Regions from separate parts of the Heyndrickxia faecalis genome, predicted to be linked through region 3. Evidence: riboswitches for the same ligand, from Rfam matches in the RefSeq annotation. Region 3 holds a riboswitch; each other region holds the start of a gene.

Region 1 (7,729 bases), 780 kb from region 3:
CCGGATTTCACGGACGAGGCGTACGGTTTCCCGGCGGATGGTTTCCAAAAACTGCTTCGGGTTGCCTTTTCCGCGGGCAATTGCTTCAAGCTGTTCTTCCCATTTGGCGGTGAGTTCCGGCGATTTTAGCTCGTCATTGACAAGGTCGATCAACTGCTTGCCTTTCGGGGTCGGCACAAGGCGGCCGGACTCACGGCTGATCGTTTCGGAGGAGACGAGCCGTTCAATGATATCGGCGCGTGTTGCCGGCGTCCCGAGTCCGTATTTTTCCATTCTCGAAAGAATATCCGCTTCGGAATACCGTTTCGGTGCTTCGGTTAAATGCTGGCTGAGCCGGATTTGTTCCAGCTTAAATTTTTTTCCTTCTTTGATCGAAAGCAGCGCCGTATTTTCCCGCTCCTGTTCATGGTGCAAAACAGCGGTAAAACCGGCATTTTTCACGGCCATTGTCCGCCCGGTCATGGTTTTTCCGCCTGCTTGAAGTTTAAATTGGACGGTTTCATATTCATAAACCGGATAGAATAGCGCAAGGAACCGTTTTACAATCAGATCATAGATTTTCCGTTCATCGGCAGACAAATCTGATAAGGCCGGGCGTTCATCTGTTGGAATAATCGCATGGTGGTCCGTCACCTTCGCATCATTGATGACACGTTTGGCCAGTATTTTACCTTTTCGGGAAAGGATCGGCTGAACTTCTTCTTTGTACGCATCTTTCACCGCAAGCAGCCGGTCGTACATCGTATTTTCCATATCTTTCGTCAAATATTTCGAATCGGTGCGCGGGTAGGTAACGAGTTTATGCTGTTCATATAAGTTTTGCAGCACATTCAATGTTTTCTTTGCTGTAAAACCAAAACGGTGGTTGGCGTCGCGTTGCAGTTCCGTCAAATCGTAAGGGAGCGGCTGCTGCTCTTGCTTCTGTTTGCGGATCACTTCTGTCACGACGGCAGTCTGCCCGGATAAAGCCGCATGTATGGCATTTGCTTTTTGCTCGTCAAATATCCGTTTTTCGCCATGATGGTCATACGATACTTCGAGTTTTCCGGCGAGCGCTTCAATGGTCCAGTATTTTTTCGGCACAAAAGACTGGATTTCCCGTTCGCGCTCGAGCACCATCGCCAATGTCGGTGTCTGCACGCGCCCGGCGGAGAGCGGATCGTTGTATTTCACGGTTAAAGCACGGGATACGTTCAATCCGATCAGCCAGTCTGCTTCGCTGCGGCAAACGGCGGAGTGGTACAGATTGTCATACTGCTTTGCCGGTTTTAACTGCTTGAATCCGTCTTTAATCGCTTTATCGGTCTGGGAAGAAATCCATAACCGTTTCACCGGTTTTCTCCAGTGCATTTTTTCCAGAATCCAGCGTGCGACAAGTTCGCCTTCGCGCCCGGCATCGGTTGCGATAATGCAGTCTTTGATGTCGCTTCTTTTGCCAAGCTGTTCGATCGCTTTATATTGCGGATAGGTCTGCCGGATTGTTTTAATTTCCATTTTATCCGGAAGAATCGGCAGGTCTTCCATACGCCATTCTTTATATTTCGGATGATAATCTTCCGGCATTTTCAGTTCGATCAAATGGCCGAGCGCCCATGTCACGATATAGCGCGGCCCTTCAATATAACGTTTTTTATTTTCCGTGCAGCCGAGGACGCGCGCAAGTTCGCGCCCGACGCTCGGCTTTTCGGCGAGTACAAGCGATTTCATTGCATAACACCTTTCTTTTATTCCTGTCTGAACAAGTATAACGCATCAAACAGGATTGATAAATCATTTCGTTTCTTCTGTTTTCACAGTGAAAATTTTGAAATGCAAACGGGCTTTTGGTAAAATGGTGGTTTGTAAGAGACAGTGTAACCTGAAAGCCTGCATTATATCTTGCAAATATAATTGGATAGGTGGTTATCAATAATGGAACAAACAAAGCCGTACAGAGTCTTATTGTATTACAAGTATGTTGAAATTGAAAATCCGGAAGCCTTTGCAGCCGAACATTTGCAGTTTTGCAAAGAGACCGGTTTAAAGGGGCGTATCCTCGTTGCCAAAGAAGGGATCAACGGCACCGTTTCCGGAACGGTTGAACAAACAACCAAATATAAAGAAAAGATGCACGCCGATCCCCGGTTCCGGGACATGGTCTTTAAAGAAGATGAAGCAGATGGCCATGCGTTTAAAAAAATGCACGTCCGCCCGCGCAAGGAACTGGTTACGCTGCGGCTTGAAAAAGACATCAATCCGAATGAAAAAACGGGAAAATATTTGTCTCCGAAAGAATTTCGCGAGGCGCTGCTGGCTGAAGATACCGTCGTACTGGATGCGCGCAATGATTATGAGTATGATCTCGGGCATTTCCGCGGGGCATTGCGCCCGGATATCCGCGCTTTCCGTGAACTGCCGGGATGGGTGCGCGAACATAAAGATCAATTAAAAGGCAAAAGAATTGTGACGTATTGCACAGGCGGCATCCGTTGTGAAAAATTTTCGGGCTGGCTTTTGGAAGAGGGGTTTGAAGATGTCGGCCAACTGCACGGCGGGATTGTAACATACGGAAAGGATCCGGAAGTGCAGGGCGAGCTGTGGGACGGCAAACTGTATGTATTCGACGAACGGATTTCCGTTCCGGTCAACCGAAAAGAACATGTCGTTGTCGGCCGGGATTATTTTACGGGGGAACCGTGCGAACGTTATGTCAACTGCGCCAACCCGGCCTGCAACAAGCAAATTTTATGCTCGGAAGAAAATGAACATAAATATATGCGGAGTTGCTCGCATGAATGCCGCACCGTACCAAATAACTTATATGTAAAAGAACACGGCCTTACACCGGAAGAAGTGGCTGAACGGCTGCGCCGGATCGAAGAAGAAGACGCGGCGTTAAACCGGTAACCGGTGTGGCTTTTAACCTTACGATCCGGAAAGCGGATGGTGAAAAAGGGCATGGAAACCGTGCTCGCTCCCTGCCGGAACGATTCCTTGCTTCGGAAACGGCATTTTCTTGAAAGAAACAAGGCCTAAAGAGCGGAATGTGAAAAAGAGAAGAAAAACCGGGAACTGCTGCAAACATCCCAGCTCGGGGGCAGGGTTAACAAGCGGTGCGTTCCGGAACAGAGAAAGGATTTGGTGCAACTGGGCCAAATCCTTTTTATCTGCCTGTTTTTTGTGTAAAATGGGGAAAAATGGGCATCTTTGCCGCTTCATACGCGGTATGGCAGAGGATGAAAATCAGCGGGCAATATTTTCAGGATAGAAAGAAAGGCGGGATTTGGATGTGCGGGAGGTACACGTTAACGGCATCTGTAAATGAATTGGAAGAAAGGTTCCATGCCAAAGCTTCTTTTTCAAGCAGTGAATATGCCAAAAGTTATAATGTCGCGCCTTCGCAAATGGTGGCTGCCGTGATCAGCGCCCATGGGCAGTACAGACTCGGTTTTTTAAAATGGGGCTTGATTCCTTCCTGGGCAAAAGATCCGAAAATCGGGCATAAGATGATCAATGCCAGAAGCGAAACCGTATTTCAGAAACCGGGTTTCCGGGAGGCAGTGAAAAGGCGGCGCTGCCTCATTCCGGCCGATTCTTTTTTTGAGTGGAACCGAAAAGACGGCACCCGGGCGCCGATGCGGATCAGGCTTAAGAACAGGGGCATTTTTGCGATGGCCGGGCTTTGGGAAAAATGGATGGACCAGGAAGGGAATCCGGTCTTTACTTGCACGATTTTAACGACAAAGGCGAACAGGATGATGGCAAAAATTCACGACCGGATGCCGGTGATTTTACGCAGGGAAGATGAAGAAAAATGGCTGGACACATCGGTCACTGAGGCGGGCCGGCTGTTGCCACTCCTTTCGCAGTATGATGCAGACCTAATGGAAATGTATGCCGTATCTGAACGCGTCAATTCGCCGAAAAACAATTTTCCGGAGCTGTTATTGCCAAAAGATTAAATTTTTTGTTGAAATGTTGTGGCAAAAAGTTTATCATAAAGGTGACAATTTCATGAACGTAACCACAGGGGGAGCGTTAAGCTGAGAGTGAACGCCATGTTCTGACCCTTTGAACCTGTCCGGTTAATGCCGGCGTAGGGATGTGGAATTTCTTTTGTCCTCCCATGGTTCGTTATGTTCATGCATACCAAAAGGGGGATTTTTTTATGGGCAAATTAAGTTTACAGGCTATGATTGAAGCGGCTATTTTTGCGGCGTTCGCGCTCGTGTTGGACTTATTGCCGTCCATTAAGGTGACGTCCGCGATTTCTCTGTCGTTTGCCATGCTGCCGATTTTTGTGGTCGCTTTTCGCTGGGGATTTAAAGCAAGTGTTGCTTCCGGATTTATTTGGAGCCTGCTGCAGATCGTCACCGGTGATGCTAATGATATTCTTAACCCGCTTCAGGGCATCATGGAATATCCGGTCGCTTTTTCGTTCATCGGGTTTGCCGGGCTTTTCCGGCCGCTTGTCGAAAGAAGCTGTCGTCACTATAAAAAGGGCACGATGACTTTTTGGATATGCCTTTCCGTTCTTACCGGAAGTTTTGCCCGCTATTTCTGGCATTTCGTAGCCGGCGTGATTTTTTGGGGTTCCTATGCGCCTAAAGGACAGTCGGCGTTTCTCTATTCTCTCATCATGAATGGCGGCACGATGATTGGGAATGCGATTTTATGCGCAGCTGTTGCGGCGATTCTCTTGAATGCCGCCCCGCAGCTGCTGACAAAATACCGCAATCCGCACAGGCATGCGGCATAAAAGCAACTTGAAAACGGCAAGGCCAACTGCGCCTTGCCGTTTTCGCTGAAGGAAAGAGGCTTCATGGTAACAGGCGCCTTGTAAAGCCGGCAGTCCGGTTTTTACTGCTTTTTCGGTTGATGATAGGAGGCTACGGGTAATGCTTTCGAGAAACGGGAAAAGATAAATAGAAGGAAAATGAAAGAAAGGGGATTTTATGGACAAAGACATTCATCACCCGTTTGGCCACCGGGTCATCCCGATGACTTCGATTGAAAGCGGAACAGGCAGAGAATTGCTGCCGGATCTCTATTGCCTTACCATCCAAATTGTCAATGTGTGCCTGATCGGCAGGGCCGGAACCGATGCATTTGTTCTCGTGGATGCCGGCATGCCGGGTTCTGCCGAAGCGATATTTTCAGCCGTGCGGGCACGCTTCGGGGAAAAGGCAAAACCAAAAGCGGTTTTACTGACGCACGGCCATTTTGACCATGTCGGAGCGATTGCGCCATTATTGGAAAAGTGGGACGTGCCGGTTTTTGCACATCGATTGGAGTTGCCCTATTTAACCGGGCGTGAAACGTATCCGGATCCCGATCCGTCCGTTGAAGGCGGCCTGCTGGCGAAGATTTCCATGATTTATCCGAATGAACCGGTTGATCTTGGCCATGCTGTCCAGCCCCTTCCCGAAGACGGGACGGTCCCATTTTTGCCGGGCTGGAAATGGATCCATACGCCCGGCCATTCGAGAGGGCATGTGTCGTTCTTCAGGGGAGCAGACAGCGTGTTGATCACGGGGGACGCATTTATCACCGTCAGGCAGGATGAATTTTGGAAAGTGCTGGTGCAAAGGCAGGAAGTAAACGGGCCACCGCGCTATTTTACAAATGACTGGAAAGCGGCCAAACGCTCAGTTGAAAAATTAGCTGCTTTAAAGCCGGAAACTGCTGTTTGCGGCCACGGGATCCCGATGTCTGGCTCCGGCTTGAGGAAAGGGCTTGAGGACCTTGCATCCAGATTTGATGAAATCGCGCTCCCGGATCACGGGAAATACGTAGATGGCACACAATAGGCGGTTTGTTCATTGCTTCCTTCCCCGCAAAGGTTTACAATAATTTGTAAATGGATGGATATAAAGGGGCGAGAAAATTGGAAGTCAAAGATTTTATGATCCGGGATGTTATTACGGTAAAAAAAGAGACAACGATCCGGGAACTGTTAAAGGTGCTTGCCCACCACCGGATCGGCGGCGTACCGGTCGTGGACGCGGAAGGAAAGCTGCTCGGTATGATCAGCGACGGGGATGTCATCCGCTTTTTGCAGCCAAAGGCACGGACCGTTTACGATTTTTATATTACGATCGTGGTAAATGAGCAGGAAGACTTTAATGAAAAATTGGTGCACAGCCTGGACTTCCCGGTGGAAAAGATTATGAAACGGCGGGAACTGTATACGGTAAGGCCTGAAGACGATTTTGAAAATGCGCTCAGGATTCTGGCAAAACACCATTTTAAAAAGCTTCCGGTCGTCAATCAGGCAGGGCGTGTTGTCGGCGTCATCTCAAGAGGCGATATCATGCGCCAGATTACGGATAAATTGCTCAACAGCTAAATCGCAATGTTTAGACCGGCCTCCCCGGGGAAGACTATACATAACAGTCTTTCGGGGAGGTCAAATCATGAACGGAACTTCAATGCCGCAATCTCCTGAACCGTTGTGGCGCAAAACGGTCACGATGCCGCAATTTCCATCGTTAACGCAGGATATGGAAGCCGATGTGGCCGTTGTGGGTGCCGGAATGGCCGGGATTGTAACTACCTATTTGCTGGCAAACGAAGGGTATAAAACGATCCTGTTTGATGCCGGATCCATTGCAAATGGCACAAGCGGGCATACGACGGCAAAAATCACCGCACAGCACGGGCTCATTTATGATGAATTGATCCAGCATATAGGAAAAGAAAAAGCATCCCTTTATTACAAAGCAAACGAAACAGCTGCATCGTTCATTGAACAAACGATCCTGAAGCACGGGATCCGCTGTGATTTTTCGCGGCAGGATGCCTTTCTCTATACCAATTCCGATGCATATATTGAAAAACTGGAAAAAGAAATGCAGGCGTATGAAACCCTCGGCATCCCGGGAGAATGGATCGGTTCGCTGCCGGACGGGATTCCCGGGAAAAAAGCGGTGAAAATGGCCGGGCAGGCACAGTTCCATCCGCTTTCGTACTTAAAAGCACTGATTGAATATTTAATGGACAAAAATGTCCCGATTTTTGAACAAACCACTGCGAAAGATATCGATTTTGGCAGCCCATTAAAAATCAAAACGGAAAAAGGGCATACCATGACGTGCAAATACATTTGCATCTGTACACACTATCCTTTTTACAATGCGAAAGGCTTGTATTTCTCAAGAATGTATCCGGAACGTTCGTACTTGCTTGCCGTGAAACCTGTAAAACCTTTTCCGGGCGGCATGTACATTAATGCGGAGCAGCCGTCGCGTTCATTCCGGGAAGCGGAAGGAGCCGGGGAAAAACTGCTTTTGGTCGGCGGAGAGAACCATAAAACCGGCCACGGGGAACCGGAGATCTGCCACTATGAAGCATTGCAGAAGTTTGCAGAAGAAACATTCGGAATCGGGGCATTCTGCTGCCGCTGGTCAGCCCAGGATATGACCACATTGGATAAAATCCCTTATATCGGCCCCATTACCAAAAATGAAGAAAGGGTCATGGTCGCAACCGGATTCCGCAAGTGGGGGATGACCGGCACCCATCTCGCCGCCATGCTGATGCGGGACCGGATTATGCAAAAAGAGAACCCTTATGCCGATATCTTTTCCCCGCAGCGTTTTGAAGCGGATCCGATGGTCAAAAAATTCATCTCTGCGAATACCGACGTTGCCGGGCAGCTCGTCAAAGGAAAACTTGACATGCGGAATCAATCTTTAGATGCGTTAAAAAATGACGAAGGGGCCGTTGTCCGTATCAATGGAAAGCGGGC
Region 2 (7,349 bases), 880 kb from region 3:
CTTCCGATGGATTTACTGCTCCTTGCCGACCCGTCACGCGAAATGGTGATGGCTTATGCCAACCGCGGAGAATGCTATGTGGCGGAAATTGAAGAAAAGGTGATCGGCGTTTACATCCTGCTACCGGCGAGGCCGGGAATCGTGGAATTGGCGAATGTGGCGGTTGCAAAAGAACATCAAGGGAAAGGCTTTGGAAAACGGCTTGTGCTGGATGCCATCCGGAGGGCAGGAAAAAGAGGATTTAAAACGATCGAAGTAGGCACCGGCAATTCCAGCATCAGCCAGCTGGCCTTGTATCAAAAATGCGGTTTCCGGATCTCCGGGGTGGACAGAGGCTTTTTCGTCAGGCATTATGCTGAAACGATATATGAAAACGGGATTCGCTGCCGGGATATGGTACGGTTATCCCTCGATTTGGTAGAAACGACATGCAAGGGGTAATGGAATTGGAACTGGTCTTTTACAATGATGATTTCAAGCAGCAATTGGACAACTATACAATAACGGATGATCAGCTCCGTTTCACCGGCCATCCGGATGAAGCCATTGCCCTTGCAAAAGATGATCCGGAACGGCACCCTGTTGTTGCAATCCGGCATGGCAGGATCACAAACTTTTTTGTGCTCCATGAAAAAAATGGCGCCAGGCCATATACAAATCATCCGCATGCCATATTGCTGCGGACGTTTTCAACCGATTTCCACCAGCAGGGAAAAGGATACGCCAGGCAATGTTTAAAACAGCTGCCCCATTTTGTCCGTACCCATTTTCTGGAAATAGAGCAGATGGTTCTTGGGGTGAATACGGAAAATGTTGCTGCCCAAAATTTGTACAGACAAGCCGGGTTTGTGGATGAAGGGGGCAGGATGTTTGGAAAAAAAGGCGAATTGATTATTATGCATTACCATTTAGGCAAAGAAGGGATATACAGATGAAAATAAAAGAACTTGCAAACCGGGAAGAGTGGAAAGCAGCGTTTCCGGTGATGAAACAGCTGCGTAAACATTTGGACGAAGAACACTATCTCCAGCTGGTGGAAGAGGCGGCAGAAAAATCGGATTACAAGATGGCCGCAGTAATAGATGACGGAAACATTGTGGCGGTAACCGGCTATATGCCGATGATTACCTTGTACAACGGGCGGTTTATTTGGGTATGCGACCTGGTGACGGATGAAGCGCACAGATCAAAAGGGTACGGCGCCAGGCTTTTGGCGCATGTGGAAAAACAGGCCGGCGAAAACGGATACGGCATTGTATCCCTGTCATCCGGCCTGCAGAGAAAAGACGCACACCGGTTTTATGAAGAAAAAATGGATTATGATAAAGTCAGTTATGTTTTTTTAAAAAGATTGTAAACTTTACATCTTTGTTGGAAAGGGATATAATAGCTAAAAATAATCTTTCAAACTACTAGGGGTGCCCGGATCTGGCGGGCTGAGAGAAAAACCGGCGTTTTTCAACCCTTTGGACCTGATCCGGATCATACCGGCGTAGGAAAGTAGGAATTTGTAAAAAAATTTCTTGCTGATAAAGTCAGGTCTTTTCGGGCCTGGCTTTTTTGCATGGAAAGGGGTGGGACAAATGAAACTCGATGAGCAGGTGGTTGCCGTCACCGGCGGAAGCAGGGGGTTAGGCAAAGCAGTTGTAAAAGCTTTTGCAAGAGAAGGGGCGGGCGTTGTCATCAACTATTTTGAGAGTGAGGGGAAGGCAAAGGATCTTCAGAATATTTTAGGAGAAAAAGCGGTTGCCCTGAAGGCGGATGTAAGGGATCCGGCGCAGGTAAGAAAGATGTTCCGGCAGGCCGAAGCTTATTTTTCCAGGCCTGTCACGACAATTGTAAATAATGCCCTCGTGCATTTCCGCTTTGATCCGGAATCCCGGCACGATGCTTCCCGAATTTCGTGGGAGGAATACAGCTTGCAGATGGAAGGTGCGGTTCGCGGCGCATTAAATACCATACAGGCCGGCCTTGCGGAAATGAAACGGCTGCATTTCGGCAGGGTGATCAATATTGGCACAAACCTGTTTCAAAATCCGGTTGTCGCCTACCATGATTACAATACGAGCAAGGCAGCGCTCCTCGGCTTCACCCGGAGCATGGCGAAAGATCTGGGGCAATATGGCATTACCGTTAATATGGTATCCGGCGGCCTTCTGAAAACGACGGATGCAAGTGCAGCCACATCTGAAGCGGTTTTTCAATTGATTCAGGAAACTACTCCGCTGCAAAAGGTGACAGAACCGGAAGACGTTGCGGATGCCGTGTTGTTTTTTGCATCGCCATGGGCCAGGGCGGTAACCGGGCAAAACCTCGTCGTTGACGGCGGACTTGTAATGGATTAGGAGGGAATGAAAATGGAAAAGGAAAAACCAATTGAACTGCTTGAAAAAATCAGGGAAGCCAATCCGCTTATCCATAATATCACGAATATTGTGGTGGCTAATTTCACAGCAAACGGGCTCCTGGCACTTGGCGCATCTCCGGTAATGGCCGATGCGGTGGAAGAAGTTGCCGATATGGCGAAAGCGGCAAATGCGGTCGTGTTAAATATCGGCACTTTGAACGAAAAAGCCGTCGAAGCCATGATTTTGGCGGGAAAGTCTGCAAATGAAAATGGCGTTCCGGTCGTCCTCGATCCGGTAGCTGCCGGTTCAACCCGTTACCGGACAGAAACGGCAAAAAAATTGCTGAAAGAAATCCGCTTCACATCCATCAGGGGAAATGCCGGAGAAATCGCCAATCTGATCGGAATAGATGCCAAAGTTAAAGGCGTCGATGCAGGAGATACCAGCCTGGATACGGGCGAACTCGCTTTAAAAGCGGCAAAAACGCTTCATACTACGGTCGTGGTAAGTGGCAAGACGGATGCGGTGTCAAACGGTTCCGAACTCTATCTCGTACATAACGGCCACCCGCTTTTAACAAAAGTCACCGGGACAGGCTGCCTTTTGTCCGCAGTTTGCGGCGCCTTTCTCGCTGTTGAGGAAGATCCGGTTCAGGCATCCGTTTCGGCGCTTGCGATTTACGGCGCTGCTGCGGAAATCGCAAGAGAAAAAACAGGCGGGGATTTGCCGGGCAGTTTTCAAATGGCGTTTTTAGACCAGCTGGCAGAAATAGGAGCTGAAGAAATCCAAAAATATGCCTCTTTTGAAAAGAAAGAAGGGTGAACATCATGAAAAAAGCACTCACGATTGCCGGTTCTGATTCCGGGGGCGGTGCCGGCATCCAGGCGGACTTGAAAACATTTCAGGAATTGGAAGTATACGGCATGTCCGTGATTACCGCGGTGACAGCGCAAAATACACGCGGCGTCCAGGGGGTATTTCCGCTCGGACCCGAAGCCGTCTCCCGCCAATTGGAGTCCATTGCCGGAGATATGGGGACGGATGCGCTAAAAACCGGCATGTTGTTTGATTCCGGCATCATCGAAGTGGCCGCGGAAAAAATCAAAACCTACCGCTGGGAAAAACTCGTTGTGGACCCGGTGATCATTGCAAAAGGCGGGGAAACCCTTTTGCAAAAGGAAGCGGTTCAAGCCTTAAAAAGCAAGCTGCTTCCGCTCGCCTTCATTGTGACGCCGAATCTTCCGGAAGCAGCGGAACTGGCAGGAATGCCCATCCGCAATGCCGGGGATCGGAAGGAAGCGGCACGCATCATTGCGGATTGCGGTCCCCGGTATTGTCTCATTAAAGGCGGACATCATGAGTCTTCCCCGGTTTCGAGCGACTTGCTTTTTGACGGGGTGAATTTTTACGAATATACAGCGAAAAGGTACGCAACAAAAAATACGCACGGCACCGGCTGTACGTTTTCTTCGGCGATTACGGCGGAATTGGCAAAAGGCGCGGATATATTTGCTGCAGTGTCGACAGCAAAAGCATTCATTTCCGCCGCGATCGAAGACGGCATTCAAATTGGACACGGGCACGGGCCGACAAACCATTGGGCGTACCAAAAAAGGAGAATGAATAACCGATGACAGCCGAATATTTGCGTGGCGCATTGAAACTGTATTTTATTATGGGCAGCCCGAACTGCACGCTGCCGCCGGAACAAGTGCTGGAAAAGGCCATCAGGGGCGGCGTCACCCTTTTTCAATTCCGTGAAAAAGGGAATGGTGCACGAAAAGGCGAAGAAAAGAAAGCGCTTGGTGAAAAATTGAAGTGGATATGCCAAAAAAACGGGATTCCTTTTCTTGTAAATGATGATATTGCACTTGCGTTGGAACTGGATGCTGATGGTGTGCATGTCGGGCAGGAAGATGAACCGCTGGCATCCGTACGAGAAAAGTTGGGGGATAAGATCATCGGCGTCTCGGCCTATACGTTGGAGGAAGCCAGGCAGGCAGCAAACGGAGGCGCGGATTATCTTGGCGTCGGCCCAATTTTTCCGACGAAATCGAAAGAAGATGCGAAAGAAGCGAAAGGCACAGCCGTCATTCGCGAAATCCGCCAAAATGGCATCCGGATTCCAATTGTCGGAATTGGCGGCATAGGGCCGGGCAATGCAAAAAGCGTCATAGAAGCGGGCGCAGACGGCGTTTCCGTCATTTCTGCGATCGCAGGCGCGGAAGATGCAGAAGCGGCAGCTGTCCTGTTGAAAAGGGAGCTCGCTTTATAATGAAGGCGTAAAGCCCCCTGCGCCTTTTGACAGTTTAAAAATGGAATCAAGATAAGCCGGGTGTAGGAGCCTGGCTTTTTTGGTGCCAAGCAGGCTGAATGGCGGTGAATTTTTTGCGAGAATTTTTCAATATCTTGGTTGATAAAACGTTTGTTCTTGTGATAAAATACAAACAAACATTCCGGTGGAAGGGAAGGTGAGGGCTGTTAAAACCAGATAACCTCTCATCATTTGTTGTTTTTTGTGCTGGCAAGGCGCAGAGAATGGTTTATGCGAATAAGGGGGAGAGGCAGTGGAAAATTACAGAAAATGGGAGGATGTACCGGAAAATCTGAAAACAAAAACACAGCTGAAAGCATTAAAACGGAAGCCTGTCGGGGAACCCAAAGCGATGAAAATCGGCTATCGCGGAAAAAAATATCCTTTGTACGATATAAACGAAACACAGGTCGTGAAACAAAGACAAACGGATATATCCAAACTCGAAATGACGATTCATAACATCGCTGAATCTCTATATATTATCAACAAGTCAGCTAAAAAAAGCAGGGATACAAAAAAGATAAACTATTTTGACAGGAATTATGGTGTGGTCAACAGAGCAAAAACACGGCAATTAAAACTGTATGCATTAAAAGATGCTGTCCTCCGCAAGTTGCTTGATGAAAATAAGGCTGAAATGATCGGCTATCATACTCAGAATGGAAAGAAATTGCTGCTCATTCAGCTGGAAGACTACACCTTTCATTTACCGGCAGAACAAGGCCAGACGAAATGTTTGAAGCACCTGGGCGAAATTGCTATTATTCCGGCAGCGGCAACAAGAAAAGTTACGCTAAAATATAATGAAGCGGTAAAACTTTTAGAAACCTTTTTGCAAAAGGATTGAAAACAGCGAATCCGGAAAGTCAAACGGGAGACATGCGGGATTTTCTTAAAATGTTTTTCAAAGTTTACGCAAATGATGGTAAAATTTAGATAGCAATTTGGGAAAGGAGCAGGCATGATGGCGGACGGTGTTGTTGTTTCGGTAAATACAGGCAAACCAAAGGCGCTTGCCTATAAACAGAAAGTGGTGCAGAGTGGCATTTTTAAAACACCACAGGAAGGCCCGGTATATCTGGCAAAAGAAAATTTCGAAGGGGACAAGCAGGCGGACCTTGTGCATCATGGCGGAGCGGATAAAGCAGTCTGCGTGTATGTTGGTGATCATTTTCCGGTATGGGGGAAGAAATTTAACCGGACTTTTGAGCCGGGGGCATTTGGCGAAAATATTACGCTCTCGGGATGTTCGGAAGCAGATATCCATATCGGCGATGTTTTTCAAATGGGGGAAGCGGTTGTGCAGGTATCACAGCCGCGGGAGCCTTGCTATAAAATTGCTGCGAAACACGGATTGGACAGTTTTCCTGCCGATATTGTGGAAACTGGCTGGTCCGGCTTCTATATGCGTGTGCTCGAAGAAGGTTTTGTCCGGAAAAATGACAGCTTTATCCTCCTTGAAAAAGGGGAAAAACAGCTTTCCATCCTGCATATCAATAACATCAGATACCATGATAGAACAAATTTTGATGCGATAGAAGAAATTTTAAGTGTAAAGGTGCTTGCCAGTGACTGGCAAAAACCATTCCGGAAATTATGGCTGAAAAAAGGGAATGGATAAAAGAAACGGCTGCTGTGACAGGAGTACTGCGGTTCCCTGAAAACGACCTGTACGTATGTAACAGAGGAAGCTCAATGCTGTTCCGCCATCTTAACTTGTAGCATAGATCCCTGTTTCTTCATTATATTAAGGAGCAGGGATCTTAAAAAAAGATGGAAAACATTACCTTGCTCTATCTTATTGACTTAAGTTACGGATAAATGTTATGATAAATGAGCTGACCCGTTAGGTGGATAAACAACGGGGTTAAAAAAAGATGTTGACAGCGAATTGATATTTTGATATAATAATTAAGTCACTGTTAAGAACAGCAAAGATTGTTCCTTGAAAACTGGACAAAACGAAATGTCAAATTCTTTTTGAACTTTTATCAAACATCTTTACTGAGAGTTTGATCCTGGCTCAGGACGAACGCTGGCGGCGTGCCTAATACATGCAAGTCGTGCGGGCCTTTTAAAAGCTTGCTTTTAAAAGGCTAGCGGCGGACGGGTGAGTAACACGTGGGCAACCTGCCTGTAAGATCGGGATAACGCCGGGAAACCGGGGCTAATACCGGATAGTTTTTTTCTCCGCATGGAGGAAAAAGGAAAGGCGGCTTCGGCTGCCACTTACAGATGGGCCCGCGGCGCATTAGCTAGTTGGCGGGGTAATGGCCCACCAAGGCAACGATGCGTAGCCGACCTGAGAGGGTGATCGGCCACATTGGGACTGAGACACGGCCCAAACTCCTACGGGAGGCAGCAGTAGGGAATCTTCCGCAATGGACGAAAGTCTGACGGAGCAACGCCGCGTGAGTGAAGAAGGCCTTCGGGTCGTAAAACTCTGTTGCCGGGGAAGAACAAGTGCCGTTCAAACAGGGCGGCGCCTTGACGGTACCCGGCCAGAAAGCCACGGCTAACTACGTGCCAGCAGCCGCGGTAATACGTAGGTGGCAAGCGTTGTCCGGAATTATTGGGCGTAAAGCGCGCGCAGGCGGCTTCTTAAGTCTGATGTGAAATCTTGCGGCTCAACCGCAAGCGGTCATTGGAAACTGGGAGGCTTGAGTGCAGAAGAGGAGAGTGGA
Region 3 (7,729 bases):
GAAAAACGAATTCAATGCCGTTTATATTAACGGGGAAGCAATCGGCGAGGCAATGTTTTACGGGCCCGGCGCCGGAAGCATGCCGACTGCGACCGCGGTCGTGAGCGATTGTATTGCCGCGATTAAAAACATGCAGCTCGGCGTGAACGGCCGGAACCTCAGGGGCCCGCGCTTTGAACGGAAACTCATGCCGCCTGAGCAGCGCTACGGGCAATTTTATATCCGCATGCATTTAAAAGACCAGGTCGGCGCATTTTCTAAAATTACAGCCGCCTTCAGCGCCCTCAATATCAGCTTTAAACGGATTTTGCAGACGCCTGATAAACGCGATGAGCTTGCGGAAATCATCATTGTTACCCACAAAGTGTCGCTCGACCGTTTCCAAAAGGCGCTCGAGCAGTTAAATGAAATGCCTGTTGTCAAAGAAGTGAACAGCTACTACCGTGTTGAAGGAGAGGCATAAAAACATGAATCAATGGCCAGGATTACTCAAACAGTACAAATCATTTTTACCCGTCACAGACAAAACACCGGAACTGACATTATTTGAAGGCAATACGCCGCTTATCCCGTTTGCCCGCCTCTCGGAAAAGCTCGGCGTGGAATTGTACGGAAAATTTGAAGGCTTGAACCCGACCGGCTCTTTTAAAGACCGCGGCATGGTGATGGCGGTTGCGAAAGCGATCGAAAACGGCAGCAGGTCCGTTATCTGCGCCTCCACCGGCAACACTTCCGCTTCTGCGGCCGCCTATGCCGCAAAAGCCGGAATCCGGGCAATCATCGTGATCCCGAGCGGAAAAATCGCGCTTGGCAAACTGGCACAGGCTGTTATGTACGGCGCTGAAATCGTGGAAATTGACGGCAATTTTGACCAGGCGCTTAAAATCGTCAGGAAAGTAAGCGAAACTTCGCCTGTTACACTTGTAAACTCAGTTAACCCTTACCGGCTGGAAGGCCAAAAAACGGCAGCTTTCGAGATTTGTGAGCAGCTGGGTTCAGCACCTGATGTCCTTGCCATCCCGGTCGGCAATGCCGGAAACATCAGCGCGTACTGGAAGGGATTCAAAGAGTTCAATGAGAAATTCGAAACCGGCCTGCCGGAAATGCACGGCTTTGAAGCGGAAGGCGCAGCTGCCATCGTCCGGGACCGGGTGATCGAAAACCCGGAAACGGTCGCAACCGCGATTCGGATCGGCAACCCGGCAAGCTGGAAACTGGCTGTCAACGCCCGCGATGAATCAGGCGGCGTAATCGACTCGGTGTCAGACCCTGAAATTCTTGATGCGTTCCGGCTGCTCGCCCGCAATGAAGGGACGTTCGCCGAGCCGGGTTCATGTGCGTCCATCGCCGGTGTCATCAAGCAGGTCAAAACGGGACAGATCAAAAATGGAAGCAAAGTGGTTGCTGTCCTGACCGGAAACGGGCTAAAAGACCCACAAACCGCCATGTCCCAAGTCGAAGTCCGGCCTGCCGTGCTGCCGGCAACGGAAGAAGCCGTGACAGATTATCTTTCGAATGTGATCCATGTATGAACAGGCTGGTTATCCGCGTCCCCGCAAGCACGGCAAATCTCGGGCCCGGATTTGACTCAGTCGGCATGGCGCTCAACCGTTTTTTAACGCTTGAAGTACGCGACAGCGAGGAATGGGTTTTTGAACAAGTATCACCCCTTTTGCCGCCGCTTCCGGAAGACAGCGACCCTTTTATCCTAAAAATTGCGCGGCAGGTTGCTGATTTACACGGCGTGCAGCTTGCCTCGTGCAAAGTCATCGTTGACAGTGAAATTCCGCTTGCCCGCGGGCTTGGCAGCAGCGCCTCAGCCGTTGTGGCCGGCATTGAACTGGCTAACTTTGCCGGAAATCTCGGGCTTTCGCTTGCGGAAAAGCTGGACATTGCCTCCCGGATCGAGGGGCATCCGGATAATGTCGCAGCATCTTTGTTCGGCGGGCTCGTTGTTTCAGCCGAGCAAGGGGACGGACGAGTCGAAGTCGTGCCGTTTTTTGACATTATGGCGGATTTGCTCCTGTTTATTCCCGGTTATGAGTTAAAAACGGAAGATGCGCGCAAAGTGCTTCCTGATTTTTATGCACGGAAAGAGGCAGTAAAAGGAAGTGCGGCCAGCAATCTTTTTATTGCGGCGCTCATAAGCGGCCAGTACGAACTGGCCGGAAAAATGATGGAACAGGACCGTTTTCACGAGCCGTACCGGACAAAATTGATCCCCGAATTTTTGGAGATCCGCCGGCTGGCCAAATCACTCGGCGCGTACGGGACGGTCATTAGCGGCGCCGGCCCGACGGTTATTTCGCTCGTGCCGTTCGAAGAGGCAGAGGCCATGGCAGAAACGCTCCACGCCCATTTTCCGCATGTGCTGGTTGAACCGGCCAAAATTGACCGGACCGGCCTTTCCGTCGAAAAATATGCGGCATCCAATATGCTGAACTTGTAAAAAAAGGTTTGGAGCATCTCCAAACCTTTTTTTATTTCCCCAAAAATGAGGCAAGTTCTCTTAACAGTTCATCTTTGTCTTTTTTCAACGCATCCGAAGAGAGCATCTCCCATTTCCGCGGGCGCGGCAAATGCACCTTCAATTCGTGGATGATGGCGGACGGCTGCTGTGACATGACAAAAACACGGTCCGATAGCAGCACGGCTTCATCGAGATCATGGGTAACCATAAGAATCGTCTGGTTTCCCTTCTCCCACGATTCAAGCAGCCAGCGGTGGACATCCATTTTTGTAAAAGCATCGAGCTTCCCGAACGGTTCGTCCAGCAGCATAACCGGTTTTTCGCATAAATACGTGCGCAAAAAACTGATCCGCTGCCGCATGCCGCCGGAGAGCGAGCCGGGATAGTGGCCGGCGTAATCCTCAAGGCCAAACTGCCGGAGCACCTCCATCCCCCGCAAAACCCGTTCCCGTTTCCGCATCCCTTTTATTTCAAGCGGCAGGACAATATTTTGCAGTGCCGTCCGCCAAGGCAGAAGCAAATCCTGCTGCGGCATGAAACCGGCGGCATCCTGAACCCCATCCGGTTTGCCGTCAAGCAGCACTTTGCCGCCATTCGCCTTTTCAATCCCGGCAATGATATTTAACAGCGTGCTTTTTCCGCATCCGCTCGGCCCGATAAAAGTACAGAATTCACCTTTCCGGATCGTTGCGGAAATGCCTTCCAGCACTTTTTTCCCGCCAAATGTTTTCGTAATACCTTCCAATTGCAAATACGTCATGGCCGGTTTGGAAGAAATTCGTTTGTGTAGGCAGCCTTGATGTTGATTTTTTTCTTAATGACTTTATGGTCATAAAGGAAGTCCATATAACGGCGCCACACTTCTTCCTTCTGTACCCCCCATTCCGCGGCATCGTCCTGGTACTTCGTGCTTAGCCACTTCTGGCTGGCGCGGACAAGCCCTTTATTTGTATCCGGCACGTCCTTAATCAGGATATCGGCGGACTGTTCCGGGTGCTTGATCGCAAATGTATAGCCTTGTGCCGTAGCCTTCATAAAAGATTTGACAAGGGTTTTATCCCCTTTGGCCAGTTTTTCGCTTGTAATGATGACCGGGCTGTAATAATCAAGCGCAGGGTCGAGATCTTTGACCATGATAAGATTCAGTTTTTTCCCGCTCCGCTCTGCCTGGATGCCGTCCCAGCCGTAATAAATCCATTCAAAATCCGCTTCACGCCCAATTGATTTGAAAAAATCCGTCTGGCCGAGCACAATATTTTTTACTTTGCTGTAGTCGGCGCCGTATTTTTCCATGACCGTTTTGATGACGGCTTCTTCAGACGGCGAACCCCAGCCGCCGTAACTTTTTCCTTCAAAGTCTTTCGGAGAAGTGATGTTGTCTTTTTTCAAAGAAGCAAAGCCGGAAGTATTGTGTTGGATGATCGCGGCAATGGACACAATCGGGATTCCTTCCGTCCTTGCCGTGGTGACATTTTCCTGATAGCTGACCCCGAAATCCGCTTTCCCGGAAGCCACCATTTGTTCAGCCGTAATATTGTCCCCCGGCTGGATGATTTTCACATCCAGGCCCTGCTTTTGAAAATAGTGCTTTGTTTTAGCTACATACAGGCCGGTATGATTGGTGTTCGGAAACCAGTCCAGCACAACCGTCACCTTTTGCAGCGCTTTTTGGCTGTTTTCTTTCTGCCCGCTGCCGGTGCATCCAGCAGCAAGCAGCAACATGGCCGCCTGCAAGATGATTAAAATTTTCTTCATTGATGATCTTCCTTTCGGTATACCCATGGTGCGGATAGCCTTTGCAAACATTCAACAGCGCCGTATAAAAGAAATGTGAGCCCAATGATGACAGCAGAGATGGCAAACAGGCGGGCCGTCATAAAAGATTTCGTCGCCCTTGTCAGCATGACGCCGAGCCCTTCGCTTGCGCCGAGCCACTCACCGATAATAGCGCCCATCACACTATATGTAACGGCAATTTTTAAACCGGAAAAAAAGTAAGGGAGCACAGCCGGAAATTTGACTTTCCGGTATAGCTGCCATTTTGAAGCATGCATGGTCTTTAACAGTTTCACCAGGTCATCATCCACCGTTTGAAACCCTTCCAGGATGCTCAATGCCAGCGGGAAAAAGCAGATTAAAATGACCACAATGATTTTGGACTGGAGCCCGAATCCGAACCAGACGATTAAAAGCGGCGCAATTGCCACAATCGGAATCGTTTGCGAAACGACCAAAAGCGGCCGGACCAGCATCCGGAAAACGGGAACCATATCCATAAAAACGGCAATTGCTGCGCCAATCACAATGGAAAAGGCTAGTCCGATCAATACTTCTTTTGCAGTTTGCCAAATATTGGGCCAAACCATCCATTGCAGGCTTTTCAATTCCTGCCATACTTCCGTCGGTTTTGGCAGCATCCATTCACTGATATGAAAGCCGGCCGTTACCCCTTGCCAGACGAAGAGCAAAAAAATGAGCCAGGCAGCCGTGAGCGCCGTGTTAACGAACCGGCTGCGGCGTTTGTTCGCGATATTTTGCAATTTTTTCATCCATTGTCACCCCGGTGCTTGGCCGGTAATGGATTTTGATCGATGTGAGGACATCAATCGCACCGGCTTGAACGCAAGCATCCTGCGCTTTTTTGATGATCTCAAGCAGCTCGTCAAGATCGCCTTCCATCGTCGTTTCCATTGCCCCGACTTCATAACGTACGCCGGCATTTTGGACGACTTCGATCGCGCGGTCGACGACACCGTATAAGTCATCACTTTTAATATGCGGAACAACTGAAAAAGAAACCGTTACTTGATTCGATTTTTCCATCAAATTCTCCTCCTTTTTTTCAAATAAAAAAGCTTTCATTGCATGCGCAAGAAAGCCTGTCCATCCAAAACATGCCGAAACATGCTTCAATATAAGACTCCCTACGCTGGCATTATCCAGATCAGGTGAAGGGTCGATGCAAAGCGGCATCCTCTCAGCCAAACCGGCTCCCCTGCTTTTTTTCCTTGTAATTTTATTGTAACATGAAAGTCATCCTTTTTGGCAAAAAATTTTCAAAAGGATGGGGCGGTGCACAAGCCGGCCTTTGCCTGCCTTGGTAAAGATTGGGGCGTTAAGATAGCGGGGATTTTTGACGGCCTTCCTTAACATAGAACGCCTCTACGTTAAGATAGCATGTCTTTTTTTCGGACTTCCTTAACATAGAGAGTTCTACGTTAAGATAGCGGAACTTTTTGCCGGCATTCCTCAACATAGAACGCCTCTACATTAAGAAAGCGGGCATTTTTTTCGAGCTTCCTTAACGTAGAACGCCTCTACGTTAAGGAAGCGGGACTTTTGGACAGCCTTCCTTAACGTAGGACGTCTCTACATTAAGAAAGCATGTCTTTTTGTCGAGCTTCCTTTCTATGTTAAGATAAATCCTGCTTTTTTCACCCTTCCTTAACATAGAACGCCCTACGTTAAGATAGCGGGGATTTTTGGTCTCCTTCCTTAACGTAGAGTTCCAACCCGTGCGTAAGTAACGCCGCTTATTCATGCTTTAAAGGCAAGGGTTTCCCTGCATGCCAACCCAAAGTTCCGACTGTTCGAGCGCATAAGCGACATCCAGCAGCCAATGTTCATTTCCTTTCGGCGCAACCAGCTGTACCCCTAAAGGAAGCCCGGCCGCTGTTACATGAACCGGCAGACTGATCGCCGGCTGCCCGGTTAAATTAGCGAGCTGCGTAAACGGGGAAAACGTTAAGCTCGGTTCAAACATGTCATAGACAAGTGCCTGCTGCTTTTCTTTTGGGAGTCCGGTAACGCCAAACAAGCGATCCCGCTCTTTCCCGGTTTGGGTAAGTTCCCCGATTTTTGGTGCCGGAAACGCGGTTGAAGGCGTGAGATACAGGTCATAAGTCTCATGGAAAGCAGCCATTTGTGCTGCGGCTTTATCCCACTCCGCAAGGCTCTTTGCGTATTCCGCCGCCGTGACATTTTTCCCGGCAGCATACAAGACCCATGAAACAGGCTCCATATCTTTTTCCGTAAGCGGGCGTCTAAGTGCGCTTTCCAAATCCGAAAGTTCCGCCGCCATTTCCCCGCAGTTCATTAAATAATAGTTTTCCATCAGCCGCCTGCCGTCAACACCGTTTTTGGCTTCTTCCACAAGATGGCCCTCCTGCTCCAGCCATTTTGCCGTTTTATAGACAGCCTGTTTTGCATCGCGGCTGACAGGCGTCCCGACCGGCGATTCAACCGAAAACGCGATCCGGTATTTTTTCGTTCCACTCCGCTCTAGTTCCTTTACATATCCCGGAAAAAGCGGCGTTTGAAAAGCAGCGGCGGGCTCTACCGTTTGTAGCACATCGAGGAGCGCTGCACTGTCTCTGACTGTTTTTGCCAGCACAAAGTCAATAGCCGCCCCTTGCCATTGCCGTCCACGGCCCGGCCCGACCGGTGTCCTTCCCCTTGTCGGCTTTAATCCTGTTAAACTTGTAAAAGAAGCTGGGATGCGGATCGATCCGCCGCCGTCACTTGCACCGGCAACCGGTACCATCCCGGAAGCCACCGCAGCCGCGGAACCACCGCTTGATCCGCCGGGTGAAAAATGGGGATTCCACGGATTGCGCGCCGGACCGTAAAGTTCAGGTTCCGTAATATTTTTAAATCCAAATTCCGGTACGTTTGTATGTCCGAGAATGATAAACCCCGCTTCCTTCAATTTTGCCGTAAAAAAAGCATCTTCTCTGGCACGGTTTTGCTGGAGCAGTTTTGATCCGGATGTGAGCAGCTCGCCCTTTACTGCCTGAGAAAGGTCTTTCAGCAAAATCGGCACGCCGGCAAATGGCTGCTCATCTGTACGGAGCGTGGCCGCTTCCTTTTTTGCTTTCTCAAACCGTGTCCGGATGACGGCATTTAAACGCCTGTTTGTTTTTTCAATCCGGGCCATTGCCGCCTCAAGCACTTCTTCCACACTTACTTCTTTTCGCTTTACGAGTCCGGCCAGCCCTGTTGCATCATACGATAGATATGCAGATTCTTCCATCTCTCTCCCTCCATTTAATTCTATATTGACTGAATTTTATGGAGATGTCAAAACCTATGAAACTCGTTTAACCCTTTTTATACCGGGTAAAAATGCACTATCACCATTAGGAGGCAGATAGAGATGGCAAAAGAAGTAGTTGGTATTTACACAACGTTGCAGGAAACGATTGACGTAGTAGACCGGTTGACCGCACAAGGATACAGCACTTCCAATATTTCTATTAT
Region 4 (7,729 bases), 890 kb from region 3:
GCAAGGCGAAGTATAGGGGCTGACACCTGCCCGGTGCTGGAAGGTTAAGGAGAGGGGTTAGCCGCAAGGCGAAGCTCTGAACTGAAGCCCCAGTAAACGGCGGCCGTAACTATAACGGTCCTAAGGTAGCGAAATTCCTTGTCAGGTAAGTTCTGACCCGCACGAAAGGTGTAACGATCTGGGCACTGTCTCAACGAGAGACTCGGTGAAATTATAGTACCTGTGAAGATGCAGGTTACCCGCGACAGGACGGAAAGACCCCATGGAGCTTTACTGCAGCCTGATATTGAATTTTGGTACAGCTTGTACAGGATAGGTAGGAGCCTTGGAAACCGGAGCGCCAGCTTCGGCGGAGGCATCGGTGGGATACTACCCTGGCTGTATTGAAATTCTAACCCGCACCCCTTACCGGGGTGGGAGACAGTGTCAGGCAGGCAGTTTGACTGGGGCGGTCGCCTCCTAAAAGGTAACGGAGGCGCCCAAAGGTTCCCTCAGAATGGTTGGAAATCATTCGCAGAGTGTAAAGGCATAAGGGAGCTTGACTGCGAGACTTACAAGTCGGGCAGGGACGAAAGTCGGGCTTAGTGATCCGGTGGTTCCGCATGGAAGGGCCATCGCTCAACGGATAAAAGCTACCCTGGGGATAACAGGCTGATCTCCCCCAAGAGTCCACATCGACGGGGAGGTTTGGCACCTCGATGTCGGCTCATCGCATCCTGGGGCTGTAGTCGGTCCCAAGGGTTGGGCTGTTCGCCCATTAAAGCGGTACGCGAGCTGGGTTCAGAACGTCGTGAGACAGTTCGGTCCCTATCCGTCGCGGGCGTAGGAAATTTGAGAGGAGCTGTCCTTAGTACGAGAGGACCGGGATGGACGCACCGCTGGTGTACCAGTTGTCTTGCCAAAGGCATCGCTGGGTAGCTATGTGCGGAAGGGATAAGTGCTGAAAGCATCTAAGCATGAAGCCCCCCTCAAGATGAGATTTCCCACAGTTTTAACTGGTAAGATCCCTGAAAGATGATCAGGTTGATAGGTCCGGGGTGGAAGCGCGGCGACGCGTGCAGCTGACGGATACTAATCGATCGAGGACTTAACCAAATAGAAAAGCGAAGGTGCCTTGTTTAGCCCCGACAAGCGAATGTTCTGACCGGCATGGAGCCGTCTTTTGGCTCCGTGACGGGCAGGTTATTCGACCTCGAGGGGCTAGGCACCGGAGCTAGACAATTTTCAAAGTTAGAAACCAAAGCTATTCTCCGTTTACAGTTTTTTCTCCCATCCGGTTTTCAGGGAACACATCCCAAAATAAAATACAGGTCCGGTGATGATGGCGGAAAGGCCACACCCGAATACATCCCGAACTCGGAAGTTAAGCTTTCCAGCGCCGATGGTAGTTGGGGGTTTCCCCCTGCGAGAGTAGGACGTTGCCGGGCCAAAGTAAGCCGCAGATTATAATCTGCGGCTTTTTAATTATGATTCATCGTCTTGTTAAACAAAAATGAAGTGTGCGGTAGGGGAACTTTACAAAAAATAGTAATCAAGTTTCCCAAACCCGCTTTAATTAGAAACAGGTTTGGGCTTTATAGATTATCGTCTAAAACTTGAAACACTAAAATTCATTCTCATTACTTGTCTTACAAGGGTTTAGAGCAAAAATAAAAGCATGAACACTGGAAACTCGGTATAATTGAAGTGCTAACTAGCAATTAATCGAGGAGTGTTCATGTTATGAAAATTATAACACAAAACGACCATCAATCTCTTGAAATTTTATCTTCAATCGAAGCATTTTTTTGCGTTTCCGCTTATCTCAAATTGCGAAGGTTTCAAACGCTGTAAAGACAAAAGGTGTTCCATTTCAAACACTGTTCTGTTATTTGATCAGTACACTTTTCTCAAACAGATCTGCATACCGTGATTATTTGAAGCATCAAGATCAGCTCGGATTCTCAGATAAGACTTTCCGTAATCTACTGAATAACGGCAAAATCAATTGGCAAAAGTTCTTGGTTTTGCTCTGCCGCCGTATCATTGTGTTCATCGAACCCTTGACCGAACCAACACGCCGGAATGTATTCATTGTGGATGATTCCATGTATGAGCGAGCCAGCGCAAAGCACGTTGAACTTGCGGCGTTTCAGTTTGACCATGCGAAACACAAACATACCCGTGGCTTTCGGTTTCTTCAACTCGGTTGGAGTGACGGCAATACATTCCTTCCTGTTAACTTTTCCTTGCTTTCTGGCAAGAATCAAGTGTGCAGCCCAAAATCCATTGACGGCCGTACATTTTCAGGAAAGCGTAAGATTCAGGCACAGCGCAAAGCAACCAATGTAGTGTTGGAATTGATATCATCAACCTTGTCTCAAGGAGTGAATGCTTCCTACGTCTTGTTTGATTCCTGGTTTTCTAGCCCTAAGATGTTTCATCAGTTGCGTGAAATGGGACTTCATGGAGTAGCCATGGTGAAACGTTCTAAGAAAGTTTATTACCAATTCAACGATGGACTGATGGATGTGAAAACGGTCTTTAACACCCAGAAGAAACGTCGCGGACGTTCACGCTATCTGTTATCCATTCTTGTTGAAGCAGTAGACGGGGAAACGTCGGTGCCAGTCAAACTCGTTTATATCCGCAACCGCAATAAACGAAATGATTACCTTGTCTTGGCGACAACGGACACCCGGCTCTCTGAAGATGAAGTTATTCAGCTTTACGGAAAGCGCTGGTCGATTGAAGTATACTTCAAGATGTGTAAACAGTACCCCCTCCTGGCAAAATATCAAGGATTGTCTTATGACGGTATCTTTGCACATACCGCTCTTGTCGCAATTGGTTACTCAATCCTTGCAGTCCAACACCGTGAACAGGTAGATGATCGGACCCTGGGTGAGTTGTTTTATCTCATGGTTGATGAACTTACTGACATCACCTTCGCAGAAGCGATTCAACAATGATTGATTTATTTAGAGAAGCCTTTAAGGATGAGTATATCCTTTGTGAAGAAGTACTAAATACTACTTTGAGCAATTTAAAAAAAGTTACATGTCAGCTATCAAAAACACCTAATTAAAGCAGCTTAGCTCTAAATTAGACGGGATAACCGCAGTGGCGACAAGGAGTTTGCACGATTTTCGTACTTTCAAGTTTTAGTTATTAATATCATGGCCTGGGAATCGGAAATTTGCAAGGCCAGTATCATGGTACAAAAAACGATCAGGCCCATTTTTAAAACGGGAAAGCCGGAGAGAAAGCGGAATCCTTCAGTTAGCGCGAACTTTTCCCGATGTTCAGGATCTCTTTTTACCGGGGCCTGTAATGTTGGCGCCTTTATTCCAAACAGCAGGAGGGCAGAAAGGGAAGAAAGAAAATTGAATTAAAAAAAGCTTGCACTACTTTACACAGGCAAATAGAAAGCCTATAATGGAAAAAAGTGAATATTTCAGACTACTAGGGGTGCCCGGATTGGCGGGCTGAGAGAAAAACATTTGGTTTTTCAACCCTTTGGACCTGATCCGGATCATGCCGGCGTAGGAAAGTAGGGATTTTGGGAAATTTTCTTGCTTATTAAAGTCAGGTCTTTTACAGGCCTGGCTTTTTTCTGTTGGAAGGGAGGGAAAATAGCTGCTTTTAGGGCGGTAACCGGAAAAACCCCGTCAATGACGACGGGCAGGAAGAAATAAAAACAAAAAGTAGGTGGAAGATTGCTATAGCAGGAAAAAATTCAAATGGTTGAACGGGCTTTGGAACGGTTTGCAGCTTGTACATATTGGAAGTTCGGATGAAAGGAGGTTTCCTAAATGAAGTGGCGAAAATGGCTGGGGGATTACGGACTTTTTTGCGTTACGATGCTGGTCTTGATAGCCGGCTGGCAGTGGGTCATACAGAAAGGGGTGATCCCGTCTTTCATTTTGCCGTCCCCTACCCAAATCTATGCATCTTTCATAGAAAATCACAGGCAACTAATAAATGTGCATTTGCCTGCGACAGTGGAGGAAGTCGGCATCGGTTTTCTTTTATCTGTTGCGGGTGGAGTGATGATCGGTGTCATCATGTATGTCTCCAAAACGGCTGAAAAAATCTTTTATCCGTTTCTTGTTATTTCGCAAACGATCCCGCTTGTCGCCGTATCACCTGTTTTTATGATGTGGTTCGGCTATTCAGTTTGGAGCAAGGTAGCGATTATTGTGTTAACGGCTATCTTTCCGATTGTAATCAGCACTTTTGACGGATTAAAAACCGTCGATCCCGCCTATCTGAATTTGTTTCGGACAATGGGCGCCAGCCGTTGGGATATTTTCCGAAAACTTTCTGTCCCGATGGCCCTTCCCCAATTTTTATCCGGCTTGAAATTATCGGTTGTATATTGTGTCAGCGGGGCAGCGATCGGAGAGTGGCTTGGCGCAACTGCGGGGCTTGGCTTTTTTAGCAAGCGAATGTCTGGGTATTTGCAGTCGGGCGCTGTTTTTTCGGCCGTTTTTCTTTTGGCTGCACTCGGCATGGGATTATTTTTGCTTATTTATGGGATGGAAAAAAGCTTATTGAAAAACAGAACAAAAATTTAGGGGGATTTTCAATGAAGAAACGATGGGTAATGGTCGCTGTACTGGCGTGTATGCTAGGTGCCTGCAGCAATCATTCGCAGCAAGCAACGAAACATGCGCAAAAAGTAACGATCATGCTGGATTGGTATCCAAATGCGGTTCATTCTTTTCTTTATGTAGCCAAGGAAAAAGGCTATTTTAAAGCGCAGGGCCTTGATGTCAGCATCAAAATGCCTTCTGACACAAATGACCCGTTAAAACTTGCGGCTGCGAATCGAATTGATATTGCATTAAGTTATCAACCCCAAGTGTTAATCGCGCGCGATGAGAATATTCCGGTCCAATCTTTTGGCACCGTCGTCCGCCATACGCTGAACCGTGTGATGGTGCCAGCTTCAAGTGGTATCCGCTCACCGAAAGACCTGGCGGGCAAAACGGTCGGCTATTCTTCCATTCCGCTGGAAGAAGCAGTCGTTCGGACAATGGTCAAAGCAGACGGGGGCGATCCGGACAAGGTGAAAACAGTGGATGTTGGCTATGATTTAATCCCTGCTCTGACAGCCCGTAAAACTGATGCGATCGTCGGCGGTTTTGTTAATCATGAACAGTTGCTGCTGGAAAAGGAAGGCGTACCCGTTAGAGCATTCAATCCGGCAAAATACGGTGTTCCGGATTATGCCGAACTCGTTTTCATCGCAAACGAAAATAAGCTGAAACAGCAGCCAGACATTTTTAAAAAATTTCTTGCTGCTGCCGAAAAAGGCCAGCAATATGTCAAAAAACATCCGGAAAAGGCGCTTGCCATTTTGTTAAAACATGAAGATGCCTCTTCACCGCTGGATAAAAATGTGGAAACGAAGAGCCTGCACATTTTGCTGCCGCTGATGAGCGAAAAAAATAAAACGATTGCCGATCAGGGCCTGAAAAAATGGCAAGACGTTTCGGATTGGCTGTACCAGACAAAGATCACAAAAACACATGTCAATGCCGCAAAAGCTTTTGTCCATTTAGAAAATAAATAAGGAGCATTCTGGAAGCCAAATCGCTTTGGCTTCCGCCAGCATGGGATCACAAAACCGGGTGGCGGAACATGCAGAGTATGTTATTCGCTTCAAGCGCTGCATGTTCCTGCGGGAAGCCGCAAAAAAACCGCAGCTGTATGCCTGCGGTTTGCATGTTAAGCCTAAAAAGGGCCTCCGGGGCTTTGCCATCCTGCTGAACATAACGATCAAACGTCTCGGGCCAGGAAAAAACGCTTATCGCCTGGCCCAAATGGCAAAGCATGCGATGCGGCTCTTTCCGGAAAAAGCCGCATCGCATGCTTTGAGCAATGAATGGGACTGGTTAATACACCATGCTTTCATCGTGGTAATATTTAAATTCGAGCAAGTTGTTGGAGGGATCTTGGAGGAAAAATGTCCAATGTTCCTCTTGCCTGCCCCCAAACCGGACCATTTTCTCCTGGAAAAATGCCAAGCGGTTTTTCTTTGCGGATTGGAGGGTTTCCTCAAATGCTGCTTTATCCAAAAAAGTAATGCCGAAATGGCGGGGATACATTTTCGGGTTGGGGTCTATTTTTTCAGGGCTCAGATGGCAGACAACCTGGTCCCCGAAAAAATTGAAAGTGACCCGGTCATCATACCGGCGCGCCACCTTACAGCCTAATTTCTGATAGAAATCGGCTGTTTCATCAAGATCTTTGCACGGGATCGCCAAATGAAAAATTTTATCCGTTTTTCTCATGGGAATCTCCTCCAATAAAAAAAGTATCTGATCGCAAACCGAGCCTTAATGTTTCAAGCGCAAGGGCATCCGAAAAAGGGATGTTGGCCAGATTGGCATCCGGGCCGAGCTGTTGGATAAAAAAAGCCTGGAGCTGCTTGTTGGGCGCTTCGAAAATGAAAGCATCGCGGGGAATCCCGGAGTCCAGGATGGCCGCAAACATCTCCTCCCGTATTTCCCCGTCCCCGTTGCAAATGCCGCTCGTGCCGCTTTCCCTTGCCTCTGTCATCACTTTATATGCGCCTGCTTCTAAATCTTGACTAATCGATTCCAGCCATAACGCCGGCGTGTCGGCTATTGATTTGGCAGTATCTTTTGAGCCAACTTCACTTAACACTTTAAACTCCTTTGAAAATTCCGCAATATAATGGCACTTTTCCGGATTGGACAGCGGCAGGGTGCCATTTGAGATTTCAACATATTCGCATGCAAACCGCCGGCAGTATTGAACGTACCGATCCGTCTTTCCCTGGCTGGCAAACTTTTCAAATAAAGTGCCGCCGAAAAAGAAGGCAATGACGTTTTGCCTCAGGTGATCTATTTTTTCTTCCAAATGGCGCGAAACCACCGATGTTCCCCAGCCGAATTTGACGAAATCAATATAAGGGGCTGCACTGTTCATGGTATCTTTAAAAAAGTTCAGCGGAATGCCATTGTCAATTAAGATGGTGATTCCGCAATCCCGCGGTTTCTCATTGCGTAAAGGCAGTGTCAAACCATGGTCATTCATCTTCAACCCTCACGATCGTTGGAAATTCTCCTGTTGGATCAATTTTCATAACAAACCCGCAGTCTGTTTCGTTGCTGCAAAATTCCAGGTCAGCCGGGTTAAATGCAGGCTGGCCGGGATCAAGAAATTTCTTTGCAACACTGGCATTTACAATCTCCTTGATCACTGATTCCGGCTTTATCGTGCCGGAGCCGGTAAGGATGCTTTCCATGTATAATGCGCATGCCAGGTCATCTTCCCCCGTCGGATGGGAAGCGATAATATTGATGCGGGCGTTGTCTTTGCCTTTCCATTTGCGCAGGACCCATTTTGCCGTCATTTTTGCATTCGAAAAGCCGGTAACATAGACTTCCTTTGCACAAAGGGCGCGGAAGGCTGCTTTTACCCCGTTTGTGGATGTTTGCACCAACGTTTTGCCGGCTAACGGCTGTTTGGCGATGGCGGCCGGTGAATGGCCCAAATCAAATCCCGGGATCGGAAGGCCGTTCCTTTCGCCCGTGAGCAAAACATGCGGGTATTTGTTTTTGATACGAAAAGCCGTTTCTATTGAGTCAGCCAACCAAATCTCTTTTACGCCGCCCAAAAAGGCATGGTGGGCAACCGTAAACGCGCGGATTACATCGATCACAATATTGGCGTCCCCGTCTTCCGGCGTCATCTCATTCCCCTGGTAAATGCG

The links. Region 3 has a riboswitch for thiamine pyrophosphate ahead of ABR335_RS14010 (MTH1187 family thiamine-binding protein). Riboswitches for the same ligand answer to the same signal wherever they lie in the genome.
Region 1: linked by a shared signal. The riboswitch ahead of thiT (energy-coupled thiamine transporter ThiT) and the one ahead of ABR335_RS14010 (MTH1187 family thiamine-binding protein) in region 3 are both predicted to bind thiamine pyrophosphate.
Region 2: linked by a shared signal. The riboswitch ahead of ABR335_RS09805 (3-oxoacyl-ACP reductase) and the one ahead of ABR335_RS14010 (MTH1187 family thiamine-binding protein) in region 3 are both predicted to bind thiamine pyrophosphate.
Region 4: linked by a shared signal. The riboswitch ahead of ABR335_RS09755 (ABC transporter permease) and the one ahead of ABR335_RS14010 (MTH1187 family thiamine-binding protein) in region 3 are both predicted to bind thiamine pyrophosphate.

What each region holds. Positions count from the first base shown of each region.
Region 1 covers NZ_CP158453.1:2,108,338-2,116,066, reverse strand. The annotation lists gene ABR335_RS10320 (DNA topoisomerase III) at 1-1,707, opposite strand, end outside; gene ABR335_RS10315 (rhodanese-related sulfurtransferase) at 1,912-2,886, shown strand; gene ABR335_RS10310 (SOS response-associated peptidase) at 3,267-3,941, shown strand; TPP riboswitch at 3,999-4,099, shown strand; gene thiT (energy-coupled thiamine transporter ThiT) at 4,148-4,738, shown strand; gene ABR335_RS10300 (MBL fold metallo-hydrolase) at 4,935-5,789, shown strand; gene ABR335_RS10295 (CBS domain-containing protein) at 5,867-6,328, shown strand; gene ABR335_RS10290 (FAD-dependent oxidoreductase) at 6,396-7,729, shown strand, end outside.
Region 2 covers NZ_CP158453.1:2,010,139-2,017,487, reverse strand. The annotation lists gene ABR335_RS09820 (GNAT family N-acetyltransferase) at 1-441, shown strand, start outside; gene ABR335_RS09815 (GNAT family N-acetyltransferase) at 441-935, shown strand; gene ABR335_RS09810 (GNAT family N-acetyltransferase) at 932-1,357, shown strand; TPP riboswitch at 1,405-1,516, shown strand; gene ABR335_RS09805 (3-oxoacyl-ACP reductase) at 1,584-2,345, shown strand; gene thiM (hydroxyethylthiazole kinase) at 2,358-3,170, shown strand; gene thiD (bifunctional hydroxymethylpyrimidine kinase/phosphomethylpyrimidine kinase) at 3,176-3,982, shown strand; gene thiE (thiamine phosphate synthase) at 3,979-4,623, shown strand; gene ABR335_RS09785 (YkyB family protein) at 4,916-5,512, shown strand; gene ABR335_RS09780 (MOSC domain-containing protein) at 5,630-6,286, shown strand; rRNA gene ABR335_RS09775 (16S ribosomal RNA) at 6,666-7,349, shown strand, end outside.
Region 3 covers NZ_CP158453.1:2,893,238-2,900,966, forward strand. The annotation lists gene ABR335_RS13980 (homoserine dehydrogenase) at 1-463, shown strand, start outside; gene thrC (threonine synthase) at 468-1,532, shown strand; gene thrB (homoserine kinase) at 1,529-2,449, shown strand; gene ABR335_RS13995 (ABC transporter ATP-binding protein) at 2,481-3,230, opposite strand; gene ABR335_RS14000 (ABC transporter substrate-binding protein) at 3,227-4,225, opposite strand; gene ABR335_RS14005 (ABC transporter permease) at 4,222-5,019, opposite strand; gene ABR335_RS14010 (MTH1187 family thiamine-binding protein) at 4,970-5,293, opposite strand; TPP riboswitch at 5,375-5,477, opposite strand; gene ABR335_RS14015 (amidase) at 6,015-7,502, opposite strand; gene ABR335_RS14020 (general stress protein) at 7,626-7,729, shown strand, end outside.
Region 4 covers NZ_CP158453.1:1,999,383-2,007,111, reverse strand. The annotation lists rRNA gene ABR335_RS09770 (23S ribosomal RNA) at 1-1,095, shown strand, start outside; rRNA gene rrf (5S ribosomal RNA) at 1,312-1,427, shown strand; partial or broken gene ABR335_RS09760 (IS4 family transposase) at 1,723-3,077, shown strand; TPP riboswitch at 3,437-3,548, shown strand; gene ABR335_RS09755 (ABC transporter permease) at 3,795-4,559, shown strand; gene ABR335_RS09750 (ABC transporter substrate-binding protein) at 4,571-5,560, shown strand; gene ABR335_RS09745 (VOC family protein) at 5,883-6,281, opposite strand; gene ABR335_RS09740 (phosphosulfolactate synthase) at 6,265-7,050, opposite strand; gene ABR335_RS09735 (2-phosphosulfolactate phosphatase) at 7,043-7,729, opposite strand, start outside.